DNA from 2 places in the Pantoea osteomyelitidis genome. Region 2 is predicted to be linked to the other one. Evidence: predicted binding sites of a transcription regulator. Region 2 holds the regulator's gene; the other holds the start of a gene.
The links. Region 2 encodes LexA, which represses DNA repair genes until DNA is damaged. Its sites were predicted from a motif close to TNCTGTATGTACATACAGNA; they were not measured.

Region 1 (9,533 bases), on a different contig from region 2:
AAACTCCTCCAGCCAGAAACCGGTTTTTTTACCGCTATCGCCCAGCGTATCGTGGGACGTTAAAACCATTACTATTTTCATGCGCTTACCTTCGGATTATCCTCTGCGACGCGGATAATCACCTTGCCGAAGTTTTTTCCTTCCAGCATACCCATAAAGGTCTGAGGTGCTTTATCCAGTCCGTCGACAATATCTTCGCGAAACACGAAGCGATCCTCAGCGACCCACTGACTCATTTGTTGGAAAAACTCGTCGAAGCGATCACCAAAATCCTGATTGATGATGAAACCCTGTACATGCAGACGTTTACGTAAAATCGCGCTCTGGAACAGCGGGAGATGATCCCGGCCTTCCGGGGCGTTGTTTTCGTTATAATCGGCAATCAGCCCGCAAACCGGAATGCGTCCCAGCGTATTCATCAGCGGCAGCACCGCGTTGAACACCTGGCCGCCCACGTTCTCAAAGTAAACGTCAATACCCTGCGGACAGTGCGTTTTCAGCTGCCCGGCGAAATCGTCCTGACGACGATCCACGCATGCGTCGAAGCCAAGTTCTTCTCTGGCGTAGCGGCATTTCTCTTCGCCGCCCGCGATGCCCACCACACGGCAGCCTTTCAACTTCGCGATTTGACCTACCACCGAACCAACTGCGCCGGTTGCGGCGGCCACCACCACGGTTTCGCCAGGCTGCGGGTTGCCGATAGCCAGCAGGCCCATATAGGCGGTAAAGCCGGTCATGCCGAGCAGGCCCAGCGCCCAGGAAGGGTGTTCCAGCACCGGGCCGCTGAGTTTTTTCAAGCCGTTGCCATCCGACAGGGCGAAATCCTGCCAGCCGCTCTGACTGACCACCCAGTCACCCTCGGCATAATCGGGATGACGCGATTGCTCGACGATTGCCACCGTCCCGGCGCCCAATACGTCATCAACGTCAAAAGGTTCAACGTAGGAAGGCGCGTCGCTCATGCGGCCGCGCATATAGGGATCGAGAGAGAGCCAGACGGTACGCAACAGCAGCTCACCGTCGCCAGGCGTGGGAACCTCATGGCTTTCGATACGAAAATCAGCGTCTGTGGGCGCGCCTTTGGGGCGGGAAGCCAGCATCACCCGGCGGTTCGTCTCTTTACGTTGTGGCATCTTCAACTCCTGTCAAATGTGTGTGATACAAGCGTAGTGCATCACACCTGGAGTTGCCGAAGCGGTCAGGCGCGGAACAGGGCCGGATTATCCAGCGCCTTGCCGATAGCGGCGGTGAGCTGCGCCAGCTGCGCCGGGGCGATAACGTAAGGCGGCATCAGATAGATCAGGCGGCCAAAGGGGCGGATCCAGACGCCTTGTTCAACAAAGTATTGCTGGATAGCGGCCATCTCTACCGGCGTACGGCTCTCTACCACGCCAATGGCGCCGAGCACGCGCACGTCGGCCACCTGCGGATGATCGCGCAGCGGCAGCAGCTCGTCGCGCAGCTGCTGTTCGATACGCGCCACCTGTGACGACCAGTGGCCTTCCTGCAACAGCGCCAGACTTTCACTGGCGACGGCGCAGGCAAGCGGGTTGCCCATAAAGGTCGGACCGTGCATAAAGCAGCCCGCCGCGCTGCGGCCAATGGTTTCGGCGACATCACGTGTGGTCAGGGTGGCGGAGAGCGTCATGGTGCCGCCGGTCAGCGCTTTGCCGAGGCAGAGAATGTCGGGCACGATGTCCGCATGTTCACAGGCGAACAGCTTGCCGCTGCGGCCAAAACCCGTGGCGATCTCATCGGCAATCAGCAGCACACCGTAGCGGTCGCAATATTCGCGCACCTGTTGCAGATAGCGCGGATGATAAAAGCGCATCCCGCCCGCGCCCTGCACGATCGGTTCGAGGATAACGGCTGCGATCTGCGAGTGATGTTGCTCAATCAGGCGGGCAAAATCGTTAATATCGCGTTCATCCCACGCCTCACCGAAACGGCATTCGGGCGCGTCGGCGAAGTGGTGCTGCGGCAGAAAACCGCGCCACAGGCTGTGCATCGAATTTTGCGGGTCGCACACCGACATCGCGGCAAAGGTATCGCCGTGGTAGCCGCGCTGTAGCGTCAGAAACTGCTGGCGCGTTTCACCGCGTCCCAGCCAGTACTGCATCGCCATTTTCATCGACACTTCCACCGCAATCGAACCGGAATCGGCAAGAAAAACGCACTCCAGCGTCTGCGGCGTCATCGCCACCAGCTGACGACAAAGCGCCACGGCGGCGGGGTGGGTAATGCCGCCAAACATCACATGCGACATCTGCGACATCTGCTGCTGCATCGCCTGATTCAGCCGCGGATGGTTATAGCCGTGGATTGCCGCCCACCAGGAGGACATCCCGTCAACCAGATGGCGTCCGTCAGCCAGCTGTAACTCACATCCCTGCGCAGCCACAATCGGGTAGCAGGGCAGCGGATCGTGCAGTGAGGTGTAGGGGTGCCAGATATGCTGGCGATCAAAAGCGAGGTCATCCTGAGTGAACATCTGTCTTGTAAACCAAAATTAAAAGATTTAGTTTACAAGTATAACCACGATAATCCTCGGGATGACACCTTTTTTGGAGCAAGCAATGGCACAACGTTGGACGCAGGCAGACGCGCAGGCGCTATTTGATAAACCTTTTCTTGAACTGATGTTTGAAGCACAGCAGGTGCATCGGCAGCACTTCGATCCGCGTCAGGTGCAGGTCAGCACCCTGTTATCGATCAAAACCGGCGCCTGCCCGGAAGACTGCAAATATTGCCCGCAGAGCGCCCGCTATAAAACCGGGCTGGAATCTGAGCGGCTAATGGAAGTCGAGGCGGTACTGGAGTCGGCGCGTAAGGCGAAAGCCGCAGGCTCAGGCCGCTTCTGTATGGGCGCGGCGTGGAAAAATCCCAACGATCGCGATATGCCTTATCTTGAGCAGATGGTACAGGGCGTGAAGGCGATGGGGATGGAAACCTGCATGACGCTCGGCACCCTCAGCGACAGCCAGGCGGAGCGTCTGGCATCGGCCGGGCTCGATTTTTATAACCACAATCTGGACACCTCGCCGGAATTTTACGGCAACATCATCACCACGCGCAGCTATCAGGAGCGTCTTGATACCCTGGGCAAAGTGCGCGACGTCGGCATTAAGGTCTGTTCAGGCGGCATCGTAGGATTAGGCGAAACGGTGAACGATCGCGCCGGTCTGCTGGTGCAGTTGGCAAATCTGCCGACGCCGCCGGAAAGCGTACCGATCAACATGCTGGTGAAGGTAAAAGGCACGCCGCTGGCGGAAAACGAGGATGTCGATCCCTTCGATTTTATCCGCACCATTGCGGTGGCGCGCATTATGATGCCGACTTCTCATGTGCGCCTTTCCGCCGGACGCGAGCAGATGAACGAGCAGACGCAGGCGATGTGCTTTATGGCGGGCGCGAACTCGATTTTCTACGGCTGCAAGCTGCTGACTACGCCGAACCCGGAAGAAGATAAGGATCTGCTGCTGTTCCGCAAGCTGGGCCTTAACCCGGAACATAGCCATACCCGTGTGGGCGATAACGAACAGCAACAGCATCTCAGCGAGCAGCTGATGCAGGCAGATGGCGCGCAGTTTTACAACGCGGCAGTCTGATGAGCTGGCAGCAACGTATTGGCGCGGCCTTGCAGGCGCGCCGTGAGGCGGACGCCTGGCGACAGCGGCCGCTGATTGAGCAGAGCGACACGCGCTGGCTGCAGGTTGCGGGCCAGCGCTACCTGCACTTTTCCAGCAACGATTATCTCGGCATGAGCCAGCACCCGGCGGTGATTGCTGCCTGGCAGCAGGGTGCGGCGCAGGCCGGCGCCGGGGCGGGCGCATCAGGCCATGTCACCGGCCACGGCCCTTATCATGCTGAACTGGAAGCACAGCTGGCGGAGTGGCTTGGTTATCGGCGCGCGCTGCTGTTTATCTCCGGCTTCGCCGCCAATCAGGCGATCATCCACTTACTGGCGGAAAAATCGGACCGTATTCTTGCCGACAAACTGGCCCACGCCTCGCTGCTGGACGCGGCCAGCCATACGCCAGCCACGCTGCGGCGCTTTGCGCACAATCAGCCGGAGAGCCTGGCGGCGCGTCTTGCCGCTCACTGTGACGGCAACACCCTGGTGGTAACCGAAGGCATCTTCAGCATGGATGGCGACAGCGCGCCGCTGGCTGCGCTCGCGCAGCAGACGCGCGTCGCCAACGGCTGGCTGCTGGTGGACGATGCACACGGTATCGGCGTGATCGGCGAGCAGGGGCGCGGCAGCTGTTGGCAGCAGCAGGTCAAGCCGGAACTGCTGGTGGTGACTTTTGGCAAGGCGTTTGGCGTCAGCGGCGCAGCCGTGCTGTGCGACGACGAAACGGCGGATTATTTCGTCCAGTTTTCCCGTCATCTGATCTACAGCACTGCGATGCCGCCTGCGCAGGCCTGCGCGCTCCAGGCGGCGCTACGGCAGATTCAGCAGGGCGATGAGCAGCGGCAGAAGCTGGAGCTGCTTATTCGGCGCTTCCGGCGCGGCGCAGCGCAGCTGCCCTGGCGGCTGATGTCGTCTGACAGCGCGATTCAGCCGCTGATCGTCGGGGAAAACGGTCGGGCGCTGGCGCTGGCTGCGCGTTTACGCGCCGCAGGCTTCTGGCTGACCGCGATTCGCCCGCCTACCGTGCCGCCAGGCACTGCGCGGCTGCGCATTACATTGAATGCCCGCCATGAGGAGGAAGATATCGATCGGCTGCTGGAGGCGCTTTATGACGCAGCCGGTGAATAAACTGGCGGTGGCGCAGGCGTTTGGCCGCGCCGCCAGCCATTACGATCGGCACGCTGCGCTGCAACGCCTCAGCGGCGAGGCGCTGCTGGCGCTGGCGCCTGTGAATCCGGGATTGCAATTGCTTGATGCCGGTTGCGGCACCGGCTGGTTCAGCCGCTACTGGCGGCAGCGCGGCCATCAGGTCACCGCGCTCGATCTTTCCGCCGCCATGCTGCAACAGGCGCGTCAGCAACAGGCCGCCGATCGCTATATATCAGGCGATATTGATGCGTTGCCGATCGCCAGCGGGAGCATGGATCTGGTCTGGAGCAACCTGGCGGTGCAGTGGAGTGACGATTTGCGTGCAGCGCTGCACCAGTTTGTCCGCGTCACCCGTCCCGGCGGCTGCGTGCTGTTTTCCACACTGACGGCGGGATCGTTACAGGAAATACACGACGCCTGGCAATACCTGGATGCGCGTCCTCACGCAAATCGTTTTCTCAGCGCGGCGCAGATCCGCGCGGCCTGCGGCGATCTGAACGTGCGGCTACAGCAGCAGTCGCTGACGCTGCACTTTCCTGACGCCCTGAGCGCGATGCGTTCGTTAAAAGGCATCGGCGCAACCCACCTGCACCAGGGACGTGACGACACCATGCTGACGCGCCAGCGTCTGGCGCAGCTGGAGCAGCACTGGACGCGCGACGTAGAAGGTTGCCGTTTAACTTATCAATTGATGTATGGAGTGATCACACCATGAAACGCTGGTTTGTTACCGGCACCGACACTGAAGTCGGTAAAACCGTGGCCAGCGGCGCGCTGCTGCAGGCTGCTGGTGCCGCAGGATACCGTACGGCGGGTTATAAGCCGGTGGCGTCGGGCTGCGAAATCTTTGCCGAAGGAATGCGTAACAGCGATGCGCTGGCGCTTCAGCGCTACAGCAGCGTGACGCTGCCCTATGAACAGGTTAACCCTTTCGCCTTTATGGAGCCGACATCGCCGCATATCGTCAGCGCGGAAGAGGGGAGGCCAGTGAGCGCAGAGGCGCTGTCGCAGGGGCTACGCAGGCTGGAGGCGCAGGCGGACTGGGTTCTGGTGGAGGGGGCTGGCGGCTGGTATACGCCACTCTCTGACACGCTTACCTTTGCCGACTGGGTCAAACAGGAGCAGCTGCCGGTGATTCTGGTGGTGGGCGTCAAGCTGGGCTGCATTAACCATGCGATGCTGACGGCGGATGCGGTACAGGCCGCAGGCTTACGACTCGCGGGCTGGATCGCCAATCAGGTGCAGCTGCCCGGCAAGCGGCATCAGGAATATCTGGCGACGCTGAAACAGCGTTTGTCCGCGCCCTGCCTGGGGGAAATCCCCTGGCTTGCGGATGAGGCCGAACAGGCCCGCTGCGGACACTGGCTCCAGCTGCCGACCTGAGCGGCAAATCAGCTCACCGTCAGCCATTTGTTGACGGTGACATCATCCAGCTGCGCCACTTTTCCCTGCGCCACGTTGCGGCCACGATGCAGCAGCAGGAAATAGTCGGCGACGCGGCGGATAAAGGAGACGCGCTGCTCCAGCAGCAGAATGGTCAGGCCATAGTCACGATTCAGACGACGGACCAGATTGCCCATCTCCTCTTCCAGCCAGGGCGACATCCCCCCGGTCGGCTCATCCAGAATCAGCAGCTTCGGCTGCAATACCAGCGCTCGCGCCAGCGCCAGCTGCTGCTGCTGATCTATCGGCAGCTCGCCGCTGCGTTGATGCCGCAACGAATAGAGAGCAGGAAAGAGATCAAACACCATTTCCGGGATGGCGCGGTGGCGGTCATCCTGGCCAGCCAGCAGGGCAATCAATAAATTATCCTCAACGCTCATCTGAGAGAAGATCAGACGGCCCTGCGGCACATAGCCGATGCCCATTCTGGCGCGCTGATCTGCCGGGCGAATCAGCAAATTCTCAGGAGGCGATCCATCTTCCTGCCAGGTCATCGAGCCGCTGTTGATCGGCAGATGGCCCATAATGCAGTTAACCAGGGTGGTTTTTCCCATGCCGGGCTGGCCCAGAACGCCTGTGCAGGTGCCGGGCGGCAGATCGAGATCCACATCCCAGAGAATATGATTTTGACCGTAAAACTGATTGACCGAACGTAAACTCAGCATCTGACACTCCTATTCCAGATAATTAGCCTGAATGCATCCGCTCTGTGTCGTCTGGCAAACAGTCGTCATACGGTAGCGTTATCGCCACTGCGTTGGTCTGCGCTGCCTGCGGCATGGCGACCGGTTAGTGATAACCTTGCAATTACCAGGCCAGATTACTCTCAGGCGCAAAAGTGACTCACGCAGAGTGCTTTTCACCACGAAAAGGTGAGAAGCGCTTAATAATTCCACAGGGTAATAAATCGACTGCACTTTGGCGGTGCTGATTGCTTAGCGTTACTGGTGCATCTGTACCGTTGTAAGGCAGAGGGCAAAAGCTAAAAACGGCGATCCAGGCGCTTTACCGCAAAACGGAGATCGGGATCGGATGAGGAAAGGATAGTTAAAGCGTCCCGCTTTGGTGAAAAAGAGAGCGCAAAAAAATTATTTTCGCACGCCAGAACAAAGCATCAGGAAATTATACACAGCTGATGGCCACGGGCCTGCATTCAGTTATCCACCATTCCTGTGGATAACCTTGTGTATGAGCCTGTGAAAACGCGGCGCAAGCGAGGAAATACGCGGCCTGGATACATTATGCTGTTAAACTGGCCTTTTCGATGTATACCTTTATTTTCAATGGGTTATTTAAAATCAAGTCTAAGCTTTTTCTTGCTTTTCATCCAACTGTAATTTGATGTCATTCTATTGACAAATGTTAAAATGCCGCTCCGGCTGGGGATAACCTTGCGCAACCGCCGTTTGCTGTTTCTCACCAGAGAAATTATCAAGCGGTTATGCATGAATAAGAGGCATCGTGACAGAGGGCTGTGGATATATCCAGTGTTTTTTACTGGCAAAAATGGCGGAGCAGAGTAGAATTAGCAAGCCGCGCGGCGAAATATTCAGCAGGAAACCCCACTCATGAGCAAAGCTTTTAAACTCAACTCCGCCTTCAAACCTTCTGGCGACCAGCCGGAGGCGATCCGTCGTCTGAAAGAGGGGTTGGAAGATGGTCTGGCCCATCAGACGCTGTTAGGCGTAACGGGATCGGGCAAAACCTTTACCGTCGCCAATGTGATCGCCGATTTGAACCGGCCTACGATGGTGCTGGCGCCCAACAAAACGCTGGCGGCGCAGCTTTATGGCGAGATGAAAGAATTCTTTCCCGAGAATGCCGTAGAGTATTTCGTTTCTTACTACGACTACTATCAGCCGGAAGCTTACGTACCGAGTTCGGACACCTTTATCGAAAAAGATGCTGCGGTGAACGAGCATATTGAGCAGATGCGTCTCTCTGCCACCAAGGCGCTGCTTGAGCGGCGCGACGTTATCGTGGTGGCGTCGGTGTCGGCGATCTACGGTCTGGGCGATCCCGATCTCTATTTAAAAATGATGCTGCACCTGTCGCGCGGCATGATTATCGACCAGCGCAGCATCCTGCGGCGTCTGGCGGAGCTGCAATATGCGCGTAACGATCAGGCATTTCAGCGCGGTACTTTCCGCGTGCGCGGCGAAGTGATCGATATTTTTCCGGCGGAATCGGATGATATCGCGCTGCGCGTCGAGCTTTTTGATGAAGAGGTTGAGCGTCTGTCGCTGTTCGACCCGCTGACCGGCCAGGTTACCCAGGTGGTGCCGCGCTATACCATCTATCCCAAAACGCACTACGTGACGCCGCGCGAACGTATTTTGCAGGCGATGGATGAGATCAAAGATGAGCTGGCGGATCGGCGCAAGACGTTACTGGCGAACAACAAGCTGCTGGAAGAGCAGCGCATCTCGCAGCGCACCCAGTTCGATCTGGAGATGATGAACGAGCTGGGCTACTGCTCGGGCATCGAAAACTATTCGCGCTATCTCTCGGGACGCGGTCCCGGCGAGGCGCCGCCGACCCTGTTCGATTACCTTCCCGCCGATGGTCTGCTGGTGGTGGATGAGTCGCACGTGACCATTCCGCAAATCGGCGGCATGTACAAAGGGGATCGGGCGCGTAAAGAGACGCTGGTGGAGTACGGTTTCCGTCTGCCGTCGGCCCTGGATAACCGTCCGATGCGCTTTGAAGAGTTCGAGGCGCTGGCGCCGCAAACCATCTATGTATCGGCGACGCCGGGCAAATATGAGCTGGAAAAGTCGGGCGGAGAAATCATTGACCAGGTGGTGCGTCCGACCGGCCTGCTGGACCCGATACTGGAAGTGCGTCCCGTCAGCACTCAGGTGGACGATCTGTTGTCGGAAATTCGTCAGCGCGTGGCGATCAATGAACGCGTGCTGGTGACCACGCTCACCAAGCGTATGGCGGAAGACCTCACCGAGTATCTGGTGGAGCATGGCGAAAGCGTCCGCTATCTGCACTCCGATATCGATACGGTAGAGCGTATGGAGATCATTCGCGACTTACGCCTCGGCGAGTTTAACGTGCTGGTGGGGATCAACCTGCTGCGCGAAGGGCTGGACATGCCGGAAGTGTCGCTGGTGGCGATTCTCGATGCGGATAAAGAGGGCTTCCTGCGTTCGGAACGCTCGCTGATCCAGACCATCGGTCGTGCGGCGCGTAACGTCAACGGCAAAGCGATTCTGTATGGCGATAAGATCACGCCGTCGATGGCGCGCGCCATTGAAGAGACGGAACGCCGTCGCGAGAAACAGCAGCAGTACAATGA
Region 2 (9,533 bases):
GCTGAGGTTGAAGCCTGTACGCATCCGGAAAACTGCGAACACGATCATCACGCTGAAAACAAGAAACGTAGCAGGAAGGGATAACGGGCACATCCTTGTGCCATTCGGACATCATGTCCAGTGGGCAGGTACGAGGTAGTTAACAGCAAGCAGCATTACCAACGATGATCTTTGTTCTGGGTTTCCCAGCTGCTAACTTCTTTTTCCGCTTCATCCTTAGCATACCCATAACGCTCCTGAATTTTGCCGACAAGCTGATCGCGTTTACCTTCAATGATGGTCATATCATCATCGGTCAGCTTGCCCCATTTTTCTTTCACTTTTCCTTTGAACTGCTTCCAGTTACCACCCGTTTCGTCTCTGTTCATAACAGCCTCCACGTCGTCCTTCGTTAATTATCTTTTGCCTCTGCAACAAGAAAAGGCAATATAAAGCACTGCCAATCAGCGACTTTGTAAGATAATTATAGTAGCCATTCAGAGGTATGCGGAGATTTACAGATTTTTCCGTAACAGGTGACGGAGCGGGCAAATTGAAAATCCTGTTGCCCGCCAGCTTACAGAGGCTTTATCAGTGATAGCTATATTACCGCGCGAACCAGGTATTTTGCCGCCAGTGCCTGCGCCAGATAGCCCAGAGCGTGACGCCCCGCAGCAGCAGGAAAACCATCAAGGCCAGCCATAAGCCGTGATTACCCAGCCAGGGTAACGTGAACAGCGTTAAACCATAACCCAGCGCGGCAATCGCCATACCATTACGCATTTCACGACCGCGCGTGGCGCCGATAAACATGCCATCCAGTAAATAACACCAGACGCCCGCCAGCGGCATAATGACCTGCCAGATCAGAAAGCGATCCGCCATTTCACGCAGAGAGTCGAGCGAGGTCAACAGCGAGACGATCCATTCACCGCTCAGGGCATAAAACAGCGCGAAGACCAGCGCAACCAGACCTGCCTGACGACAGGCGGCATGCCAGACCCGAAGCAGCTGGCTGCCATCCTGCGCCCCCCAGGCCTCTCCGGAAAAAGCTTCTACCGCATAGGCGAAACCATCAAGCGCATAGGCGGTAAAGGTAAGGAACATCAGCAAAACGGCATTTACCGCCACGACCTGCGGGCCGATACGCGCGCCCAAAATCGTCAGGGAAGCAAAGCAGAGCTGAAGCAGCAAAGAGCGCAGCATGATGTCGCGATTCAGGCGCAGCAGGCGATTAAAATCGCCGCGCCAGCTCTGCTTCAGCAGCGCGCCATCAATTCCCCGCAGCTTCAGCACGCGCCAGACTAACAGCAGCCCCACCGCCAGGGTGACATATTCCGCGAGCGCCGTGGCCGCCGCCGCGCCGGCCACTCCCTGATGCAGACCTAATACCAGCCAGATATCCAGCACGATATTGACCAGGTTACCTACAATCAGCAGCAGCACCGGCGCGCGCGCATACTGCACACCGAGCAGCCAGCCGAGAATCACCAGATTCGCGAGCGTGGCGGGTGCGCTGAGCCAGCGAATATGAATGAAGATTTTAGCCTGTTGCAGCACCTGGCCGTCGCCGCCAACGATGCGGGTGGCTAACTCGCTCAGGGGACCGCGCAGCAAAATGAAAACCAGGCCGGCGGCTAAAGCGATTATCAGGGGTTGTATCAGGGCACGCGCCAGGGCGGCCTTGTCGCCAGCGCCAAAGGCCTGTGCCGTCAGGCCCGTGGTGCTCATACGCAGGAACAGCAGCAGCATAAACAGGAAGCTGGTCGCCGTAGCGCCAACCGCAACGCCGCCGAGATAAACCGGGCTATTGAGATGACCAATAACGGCAGTATCTACCAGACCAAGCAGCGGAACGGTGATATTGGAAAGGATCATAGGCAGCGCCAGCCGCCACAAATTTCTGTCAGTAGAAGAGAAAAAACGCATCAGCAAATCCATGCCTCAGGCCGCTTGCGCCTGTTTATTTTATCGTGACAGCGTTAAAGCAGATGACCGATGCGGAATGCGGGTTATTCCGCATCGGTACAGAAAATGCGCTTAGAACCATTCGCCGTTGCGAACGATACCCACCGCCAGGCCTTCAATCGTCAACGACTGCTGACGCGTGTCGACCACGATAGGCTGGAATTCATTGTTTTCCGGCAACAGCTGCACGATCGATCCCTGTTTTTTCCAGCGTTTTACCGTGACTTCATCATCAATGCGCGCAACCACTACCTGCCCGTTGCGTACATCCTGAGTTTTATGTACCGCGAGCAGATCGCCATCCATAATGCCGATATCTTTCATCGACATCCCGCTGACGCGCAGCAGGAAATCCGCATTGGGTTTAAACAGGTTAGGATCAACGTGATAGTGACCTTCGATGTGCTCCTGCGCCAGCAGCGGCTCACCGGCGGCGACGCGGCCAATCAACGGCAGTCCTGCGCTCGGCTCTTCTTCCATCAGGAGACGAATCCCGCGCGAAGCCCCTGAGACAATCTCAATTACGCCCTTACGCGCCAGCGCTTTAAGATGCTCTTCAGCTGCGTTAGGTGAGCGAAAGCCCAGCTGCGAAGCGATTTCCGCGCGTGTCGGCGGCATGCCCGTCTGGTTAATATGGTCGCGAATCAGGTCATAGACCTGCTGCTGCCTGCTGGTTAATGCTTTCATCCCGCCCCCTGGTTGTTTATACAGTCGCTGTGAGTATATACAGGTATTGGTGAAATGAAAACCGAAACAGAGGGAAAAAGCAGCGGTTTAGCCAATTCCGGAAAGCCTATCGCAAATGCGTCCAGAGCAGCGTGATCCAGACAAAAAGCGCCAGTAAAATACTCAGCAACACGGCGGCGGAACCCATATCTTTCGCCTGACCGGCAAGGGGATGACGCTCCTGGCCGATACGGTCGACCACTGCTTCGATGGCGCTGTTGAGAATCTCCACGATGACGACCAGCACCACGGCGCCGATCATCAACACGCGGGAGATAACGTCTACGTCGATCCAGCAGGCGATAACGATGGCCACGATCGCTGCGAGAACCTCCTGACGAAATGCCGCCTCATGCTGCCAGGCGGCGCGCAGGCCCTTCCATGAATAACCGGCGGCATTTATGATTCGCGTCAAGCCGGTAACGTTATTTGCCATAATATGGGAACCCTTTGAATGGTTTGACGTCAATGTCGGAGCGGTGTGCTTTTGGCGCCCCCACAGATCTTCGCTGCGCTTTCTGGTATGCTTGCGGCGCTTTGCTAACAAGAGGCTTCATGTTGTCTATGTCAGGTTGGCGTAAACTTTATTACAAATTGCTCAATTTACCACTCTCTATTTTGGTGAAAAGTAAGGCCATTCCCGCCGATCCCGTTTCCGAACTCGGACTGGATTCGACCCGGCCTGTTATGTATGTATTGCCCTACGATTCCAAAGCCGATCTGCTGGCGCTGCGTGCTCAATGTATTAAGCACCATCTGCCCGATCCGCTGGAGCCGCTGGAAATAGACGGCGCACTGTTGCCGCGTCATGTTTTTATTCATGACGGGCCGCGCCTTTTTCCCTATTTCGTGCCGAATCTGGAATCGGTGAAAATTTTTCACGAGTATCTCGATCTGCATCGCAGCAACCCGCAGCTGGACGTGCAGATGCTGCCGGTCTCGATGATGTTTGGCCGTGCGCCGGGTCGCGAAGTTCAGGGCGAGCCGACGCCGCATTTGCGCATGCTGAACGGCCTGCAAAAATTCTTCGCCATTCTCTGGCTCGGGCGCGACAGCTTTGTGCGTTTCTCGCCTACCGTCTCCCTGCGTCGTATGGCGACGGAACACGGCACCGACCAATCGATCGCTCAAAAGCTGGCGCGCGTGGCGCGTATTCACTTCGCCCGCCAGCGTCTGGCGGCGATTGGCCCGAGCCTGCCGGCGCGCCAGGATCTTTTCAATAAGCTGTTGCAGTCAAAGGCGATTGAAAAGGCGGTGGAGGATGAAGCGCGCAGCAAAAAGATCTCTCATGAAAAGGCGCAGCAAAATGCCGTTGAGATGATGGAAGAAGTGGCGGCTGACTTCTCCTATGAGGCGATCCGCGTGACCGATCGCGTGATGGGCTGGCTCTGGAGCCGTCTCTATCAGGGCATTAATGTCAACGGCGGAGAACGTGTGCGCCAGCTGGCGCAGGATGGACATGAGATCGTGTATGTTCCCTGCCACCGCAGCCATATGGATTATCTGCTGCTCTCCTATGTGCTCTATCATCAGGGGCTGGTGCCGCCGCATATCGCTGCCGGCATTAATCTTAACTTCTGGCCCGCCGGTCCGATTTTCCGTCGCCTGGGCGCCTTCTTTATCCGCCGTACCTTTAAGGGCAACAAGCTCTACGCGACCGTGTTTCGTGAATATCTGGGCGAACTGTTCAGCCGTGGCTACTCGGTGGAATATTTTGTCGAGGGCGGACGCTCGCGCACCGGTCGCCTGCTCGACCCGAAGACCGGTACGCTGGCGATGACGCTGCAGGCGATGCTGCGTGGCGGCAATCGCCCGATTACGTTGGTGCCGATCTATATCGGCTACGAGCATGTGATGGAAGTGGGCACGTACGCCAAAGAGCTGCGCGGCGCGGCGAAAGAGAAAGAAGGCTTTATGCAGATGGTGCGCGGCCTGCGCAAGCTGCGTAATCTCGGCCAGGGCTACGTTAACTTTGGCGAACCGCTGCCGCTGGTGAACTATCTGAACAAACGGGTACCGGAATGGCGCGACGCGATCGATCCGATTGAGCCGCAGCGTCCGGGCTGGCTGACGCCTACCGTTAACGATATCGCCCAGCGTCTGATGGTGCGCATCAATGAAGCTGGCGCGGCCAATGCCATGAACCTGTGCGTAACCGCCTTGCTGGCGTCACGTCAGCGCTCATTGACCCGTGAACAGCTAGTTGAACAGCTGGAATGCTACACCCAGCTGCTGCGTAACGTCCCTTACTCGCCGGATGCGACTGTCCCGGATCTTTCCGCACAGGCGCTGCTTGACCATGCGATGAGCATGAACAAGTTTGAAACCGAGCAGGATAATATTGGCGATATCATCATTCTGCCGCGCGAGCAGGCGGTGCTGATGACCTACTATCGCAACAATATTCATCATATGCTGGTCATGCCGTCGCTGATCGCCGCCATCGTGCAGCAGCATCGTGAAATCAGCGACGCGGAACTGCTGCGTCAAGTGAGCCTGATCTATCCGATGCTGAAAAGCGAACTCTTTCTGCGCTGGGATAATACGGAGCTGCCTGCGCTGCTTGAAGCGCTGAGCGCTGAGCTGGCGCGACAGGGACTGCTTACTCGCCAGGATGGCATGCTGAAATTCACGGCTGCGCGCTATCGCACCCTGCAGCTGCTTGCTGCCGGTATTCGCGAAACCCTGCAGCGCTATGCCATCACCTTCTCTATTCTTAGCGCCAAACCCACAATTAATCGCGGCACGCTGGAAAAAGAGAGCCGCACGCTGGCTCAACGCCTGTCGGTGCTGCACGGCATCAACGCGCCGGAGTTCTTTGATAAAGCGGTGTTCACCACGCTGGTGTTAACGCTGCGCGACGAAGGCTATATCAGCGATACCGGCGATGCGGACGTGGTGCGCACCCAAGGCACCTGGGAGATGCTGGCGGAGCTGGTAACCAGCGATGTGCGCTTGACCATTGAGAGCGCGGTCGCGCACGAATAAATGCGCTTCGCATTGCGTGACGTAATAACAGGGCGACCAGATGGTCGCCCTGTTTGTTTTACAGCAGATCGATAAAAGGCTGGGTATTCAGCGCGACGCCGATAAACAGCACCAGGCCAACGTAGTTGTTATTCAGGAAGCCCCGGAAGCAGGCATCACGCTCCCGCTGAGCAATCAGCTTTTGTTGCCAGACAAACAGCACAGCCACCACCAGCAGCGACAGGTAAAACGCGCCGTTCAGCTGAAGCAGCATTCCCACCAGCGCCATCAACCCTAAGGTGGCCAGCTGCAGCAGTCCAATCATCAGCTTGTCGAAACGACCAAACAGAATGGCCGTCGATTTCACGCCGATTTTCACATCGTCATCGCGATCAACCATCGCGTATTGCGTATCGTACGCCACCGTCCAGCAGAGATTGGCGATAAACACCAGCCAACAGACCAGCGGCAGCGTCTCGCTGACCGCCGACCAGGCCATCGGAATTGCCCAGCCAAAGGCGGCGCCCAGCACTACCTGCGGGAGATGGGTGTAGCGCTTCATAAAGGGATAGACCCAGGCAAGCGCCAGCCCCACCACCGACAACAAAATCGTCATCCGATTCATTGTCAGCACCAGCAGGAAAGCGGCGAGCGCTAACCCGACAAACAGCAGTTTGGCCTCTTTTTCACTCACGGCGCCGCTCGGCAACGGCCGTCCCTGGGTGCGCTTAACATGACCATCCACTTTGCGATCGGCGAAATCATTGATCACGCAGCCAGCGGCGCGCATCACTATCACGCCCAGCACAAAAACCAACAGCACCGACAGCGGCGGCACCGCCATATCGGCCAGCCACAACGCCCAGAGCGTCGGCCACATCAACAGCAAAGTCCCAATGGGTTTATCAATGCGCATCAGGCGGCTGTAAGCCTGAAACTTGCTCATCTGTAAGCTATTTTGCACGATTTTCACTTCCTCACATCGAACTGCGGTAGAGCGGCGAAGCCGGTAAAAAAAGTTCGGTCAGCAGCAGCGGTTTTCCTGACAACCGCAGCCGTGAACGACGCCCCCAGAGCTGTTCAACACGACCAGGCTCGATAAAATCACGGCTCAGGGTCGAAGAGGAAAAAAGATAGCGGCCCAGCGGACGGGTGCCCAACTGCTGCAGCAACGCCTCCGGCCCGTTCAGGGTGCTTTCCGGCACCAGCGTGCGGCCAGCCAGCCAGGGTTCGCCGTCGCCATACAGAATAATTTCCCGCAGCCAGAAACGCGTATCTTCAGGCAGCAGCGCGGACTCTTCAGGAATATCCGAGGCGTGGATAAAGGTTTCACGCACCGGCTCCACCGACACCCGCTGACAGTGGCGCTCAAAGCGCCGGGTCATGGAATCCTCTTCCATCAGCCAGTCCAGCAACGGTGCGTTCAGCGCGGGCGAGGAAGGCGGCAACCAGTGAAGTTGACGTAACAGGGTGAGCGCGTCTTGCGACATTTGGCCTCTCCGGTCAAAACAGATGCCATAGTGTAACGCAGAGGCGCGGGCAGAACACCTGCCCGCTATCTGCCAGCGCTATCGAACCGCACAACTACTCCCGTTTCAGCCGGTTACTGTTGGCCAGCCAGAGCGTCACCACCAGCATAAAGATCGCCACGGAATAGCAGAGGGTATCGAAGGGATTTTTGTGATCGACAATAATCAGGCGAATAATTGCCGTAATGCCGATATAGACAAAATAGCGCAGCGGGAAATGGTAGCCCGACTGGAAATATTTCACGATCAGCGCAATGAATTCAAAATAGAGAAAATAGATCACAATCCCGTCGATCAGCAGATAGGAAGAGGCCTGCTCACCGCTGTTCAGCAGCACATTAGCCAGATGGATAGTCTCTTTACTGAGGAATATTACCAGGATCACCGCCAGCATCAGCAGCCCCAGGTTCAGCACCCATTGCAGCACGGTGGCAATATGCCGTCCCGTGGTTGTTTTCGCGTTCATGTCTCGCCTCAAAATGTAAATATTGCTGGAGCCATCATGCGGGAGTGAGACATGAATCACAATATAAGCCTTGAGACAGAGCAGGACAGCGGAGCAGCAGACTGAGGTTAGACCTCGACATCGACACAAAGCGCATCGTAGCGCCAGTATTCGCAGTCACAGTCGATAACCCGCCTGTGCTGATCGCGGTTAATGCGGGTAATCAGCAAACCGGGCATACCGGTTGCCACCTTCAGCGCTGGCGCAGCGAAATCGGGCAGCGGGCCAGGCACAATGGTGAAGCGCGCGCCGCCGTAGCGGATGCCGTAGCGCTGGTCGTAGAGATCGGTCAGCGAGCGCGTTAAATCCTCATCCAGCAGGCCGGGAAACCAGGCGGGGTTTAGATAGTGCTCAACATAGAGCACGACGCGGCCATCAATGCTGCGCAGCCGTTTGATGCAGTACGCGCGCGATCCCGGCGGCAGCAACAAATCTTTTGCCTGACGGCCAGTGACCAACACTTCATGCGCCGCCAGCACCTCTGTGCGGGCAACGCGTCCCTGCTCTGCCGCCATAGCGTGAAAATGGCTGTGGTGTAATGGGTTATAGACCAGACGCGGCGGCGCGATAAACCAGCCGCGACGCAGCTCACGGTAAATTTTCCCCTGCGCTTCCAGCTGGCCCAGCGCCTCGCGCAGCGTGATGCGCGTGGTGGAAAATTGTTCGCTCAACGCCCGCTCCGATGGCAAGCGCCCGCCGGTAAATTCGTCGGCGGCAATACGCGCCAGCAACGCCTCGCAGATTACGTCCACGGTTTTCACAGCAGCTGATACCACAACACAAGCCTCATTTTGGGGCGAAACTGCACTGTGACAGTTCGATGACAGAACAAAAGTAACCGCTCACTGCGGCCTGGAGGGAGAAGCATAGCGGCTGGTCGCCTCGCCTTGCCGCATTTACCGCTGTGGTCATAAAACCTTCATCTCAGCAAGCTACATTGGCTCGGATCTTGCTGGTCTAGTCCAACAGGCCATTCAACTTACACCGGGAGCATCTGAGATGAAAGCGTTTATCGCCTCTGTATTAAGCAGTGCCATTATGCTTGCTCTACCCACCGCGCAGGCGGCTGACGGCGATCTCGCCGCGCTGGAAAAAGCCGCGCGCAGCGAAGGCCAAATCAACAGCGTCGGCATGCCGGACAGCTGGGCCAACTGGAAAGATACCTGGAACGACATCAGCAGCAAATATGGTCTGAAGCACAGCGATACCGATATGTCATCGGCGCAGGAGCTGGCCAAGTTCGCGGCGGAGAAAGAGAACGCCAGCGCGGATATCGGCGACGTGGGGGCAGCTTTTGGCCCGATCGCGGTCGCTAAAGATTTGGCGATGCCCTTTAAGCCGACGCACTGGGATCAGGTGCCTGAGTGGGCGAAAGATAAAGCGGGAAACTGGATGCTGGCCTATACCGGCACCATCGCTTTTCTGGTGGATAAACAGCAGGTAAAAGACATCCCCCACAGCTGGGCCGATCTGAAAAAAGGTAAGTATGTGGTTACTATCGGTGATGTCGGCGTCGCAGCTCAGGCGGCTAACGGCGTGCTGGCAGCCAACTACGCCCTCGGCGGCGATGAAAAAAACCTGAAGCCAGCGTTGGCCTTCTTTGCCGACCTGGCGAAGCAGGGACGTCTGGGCGTGACCGATCCGGTGATTGCCAATATCGAAAAGGGTGAAGTTCAGATGGCGGTGGTTTGGGACTTCAACGGCCTTAACTATCGCGATCAGATCGATAAAAGCCGCTATGAAGTCGTGATCCCCACAGACGGTTCGGTGATCTCCGGCTACACCACCATTATCAACAAATACGCGAAGCACTCGAATGCCGCGAAGCTGGCGCGTGAATATATCTTCTCTGATGCCGG

Region 1: uvrB (excinuclease ABC subunit UvrB) is a predicted target of LexA. The motif match lies at 7,697-7,716, and genes of this name have one in related genera.

The regions. Positions count from the first base shown of each region.
Region 1 is NZ_JBGFSN010000004.1:348,077-357,609, forward strand. It holds gene ABU178_RS06650 (type 1 glutamine amidotransferase domain-containing protein) at 1-81, opposite strand, end outside; gene ABU178_RS06655 (NADP-dependent oxidoreductase) at 78-1,133, opposite strand; gene bioA (adenosylmethionine--8-amino-7-oxononanoate transaminase) at 1,199-2,491, opposite strand; gene bioB (biotin synthase BioB) at 2,577-3,608, shown strand; gene bioF (8-amino-7-oxononanoate synthase) at 3,608-4,762, shown strand; gene bioC (malonyl-ACP O-methyltransferase BioC) at 4,743-5,498, shown strand; gene bioD (dethiobiotin synthase) at 5,495-6,166, shown strand; gene ABU178_RS06685 (ABC transporter ATP-binding protein) at 6,175-6,891, opposite strand; gene uvrB (excinuclease ABC subunit UvrB) at 7,795-9,533, shown strand, end outside.
Region 2 is NZ_JBGFSN010000003.1:26,423-35,955, reverse strand. It holds gene zur (zinc uptake transcriptional repressor Zur) at 1-84, shown strand, start outside; gene ABU178_RS02415 (CsbD family protein) at 156-368, opposite strand; gene dinF (MATE family efflux transporter DinF) at 586-1,908, opposite strand; gene lexA (transcriptional repressor LexA) at 2,020-2,634, opposite strand; gene ABU178_RS02400 (diacylglycerol kinase) at 2,741-3,109, opposite strand; gene plsB (glycerol-3-phosphate 1-O-acyltransferase PlsB) at 3,238-5,661, shown strand; gene ubiA (4-hydroxybenzoate octaprenyltransferase) at 5,720-6,586, opposite strand; gene ubiC (chorismate lyase) at 6,618-7,130, opposite strand; gene psiE (phosphate-starvation-inducible protein PsiE) at 7,225-7,635, opposite strand; gene ABU178_RS02375 (UTRA domain-containing protein) at 7,743-8,450, opposite strand; gene ABU178_RS02370 (ABC transporter substrate-binding protein) at 8,674-9,533, shown strand, end outside.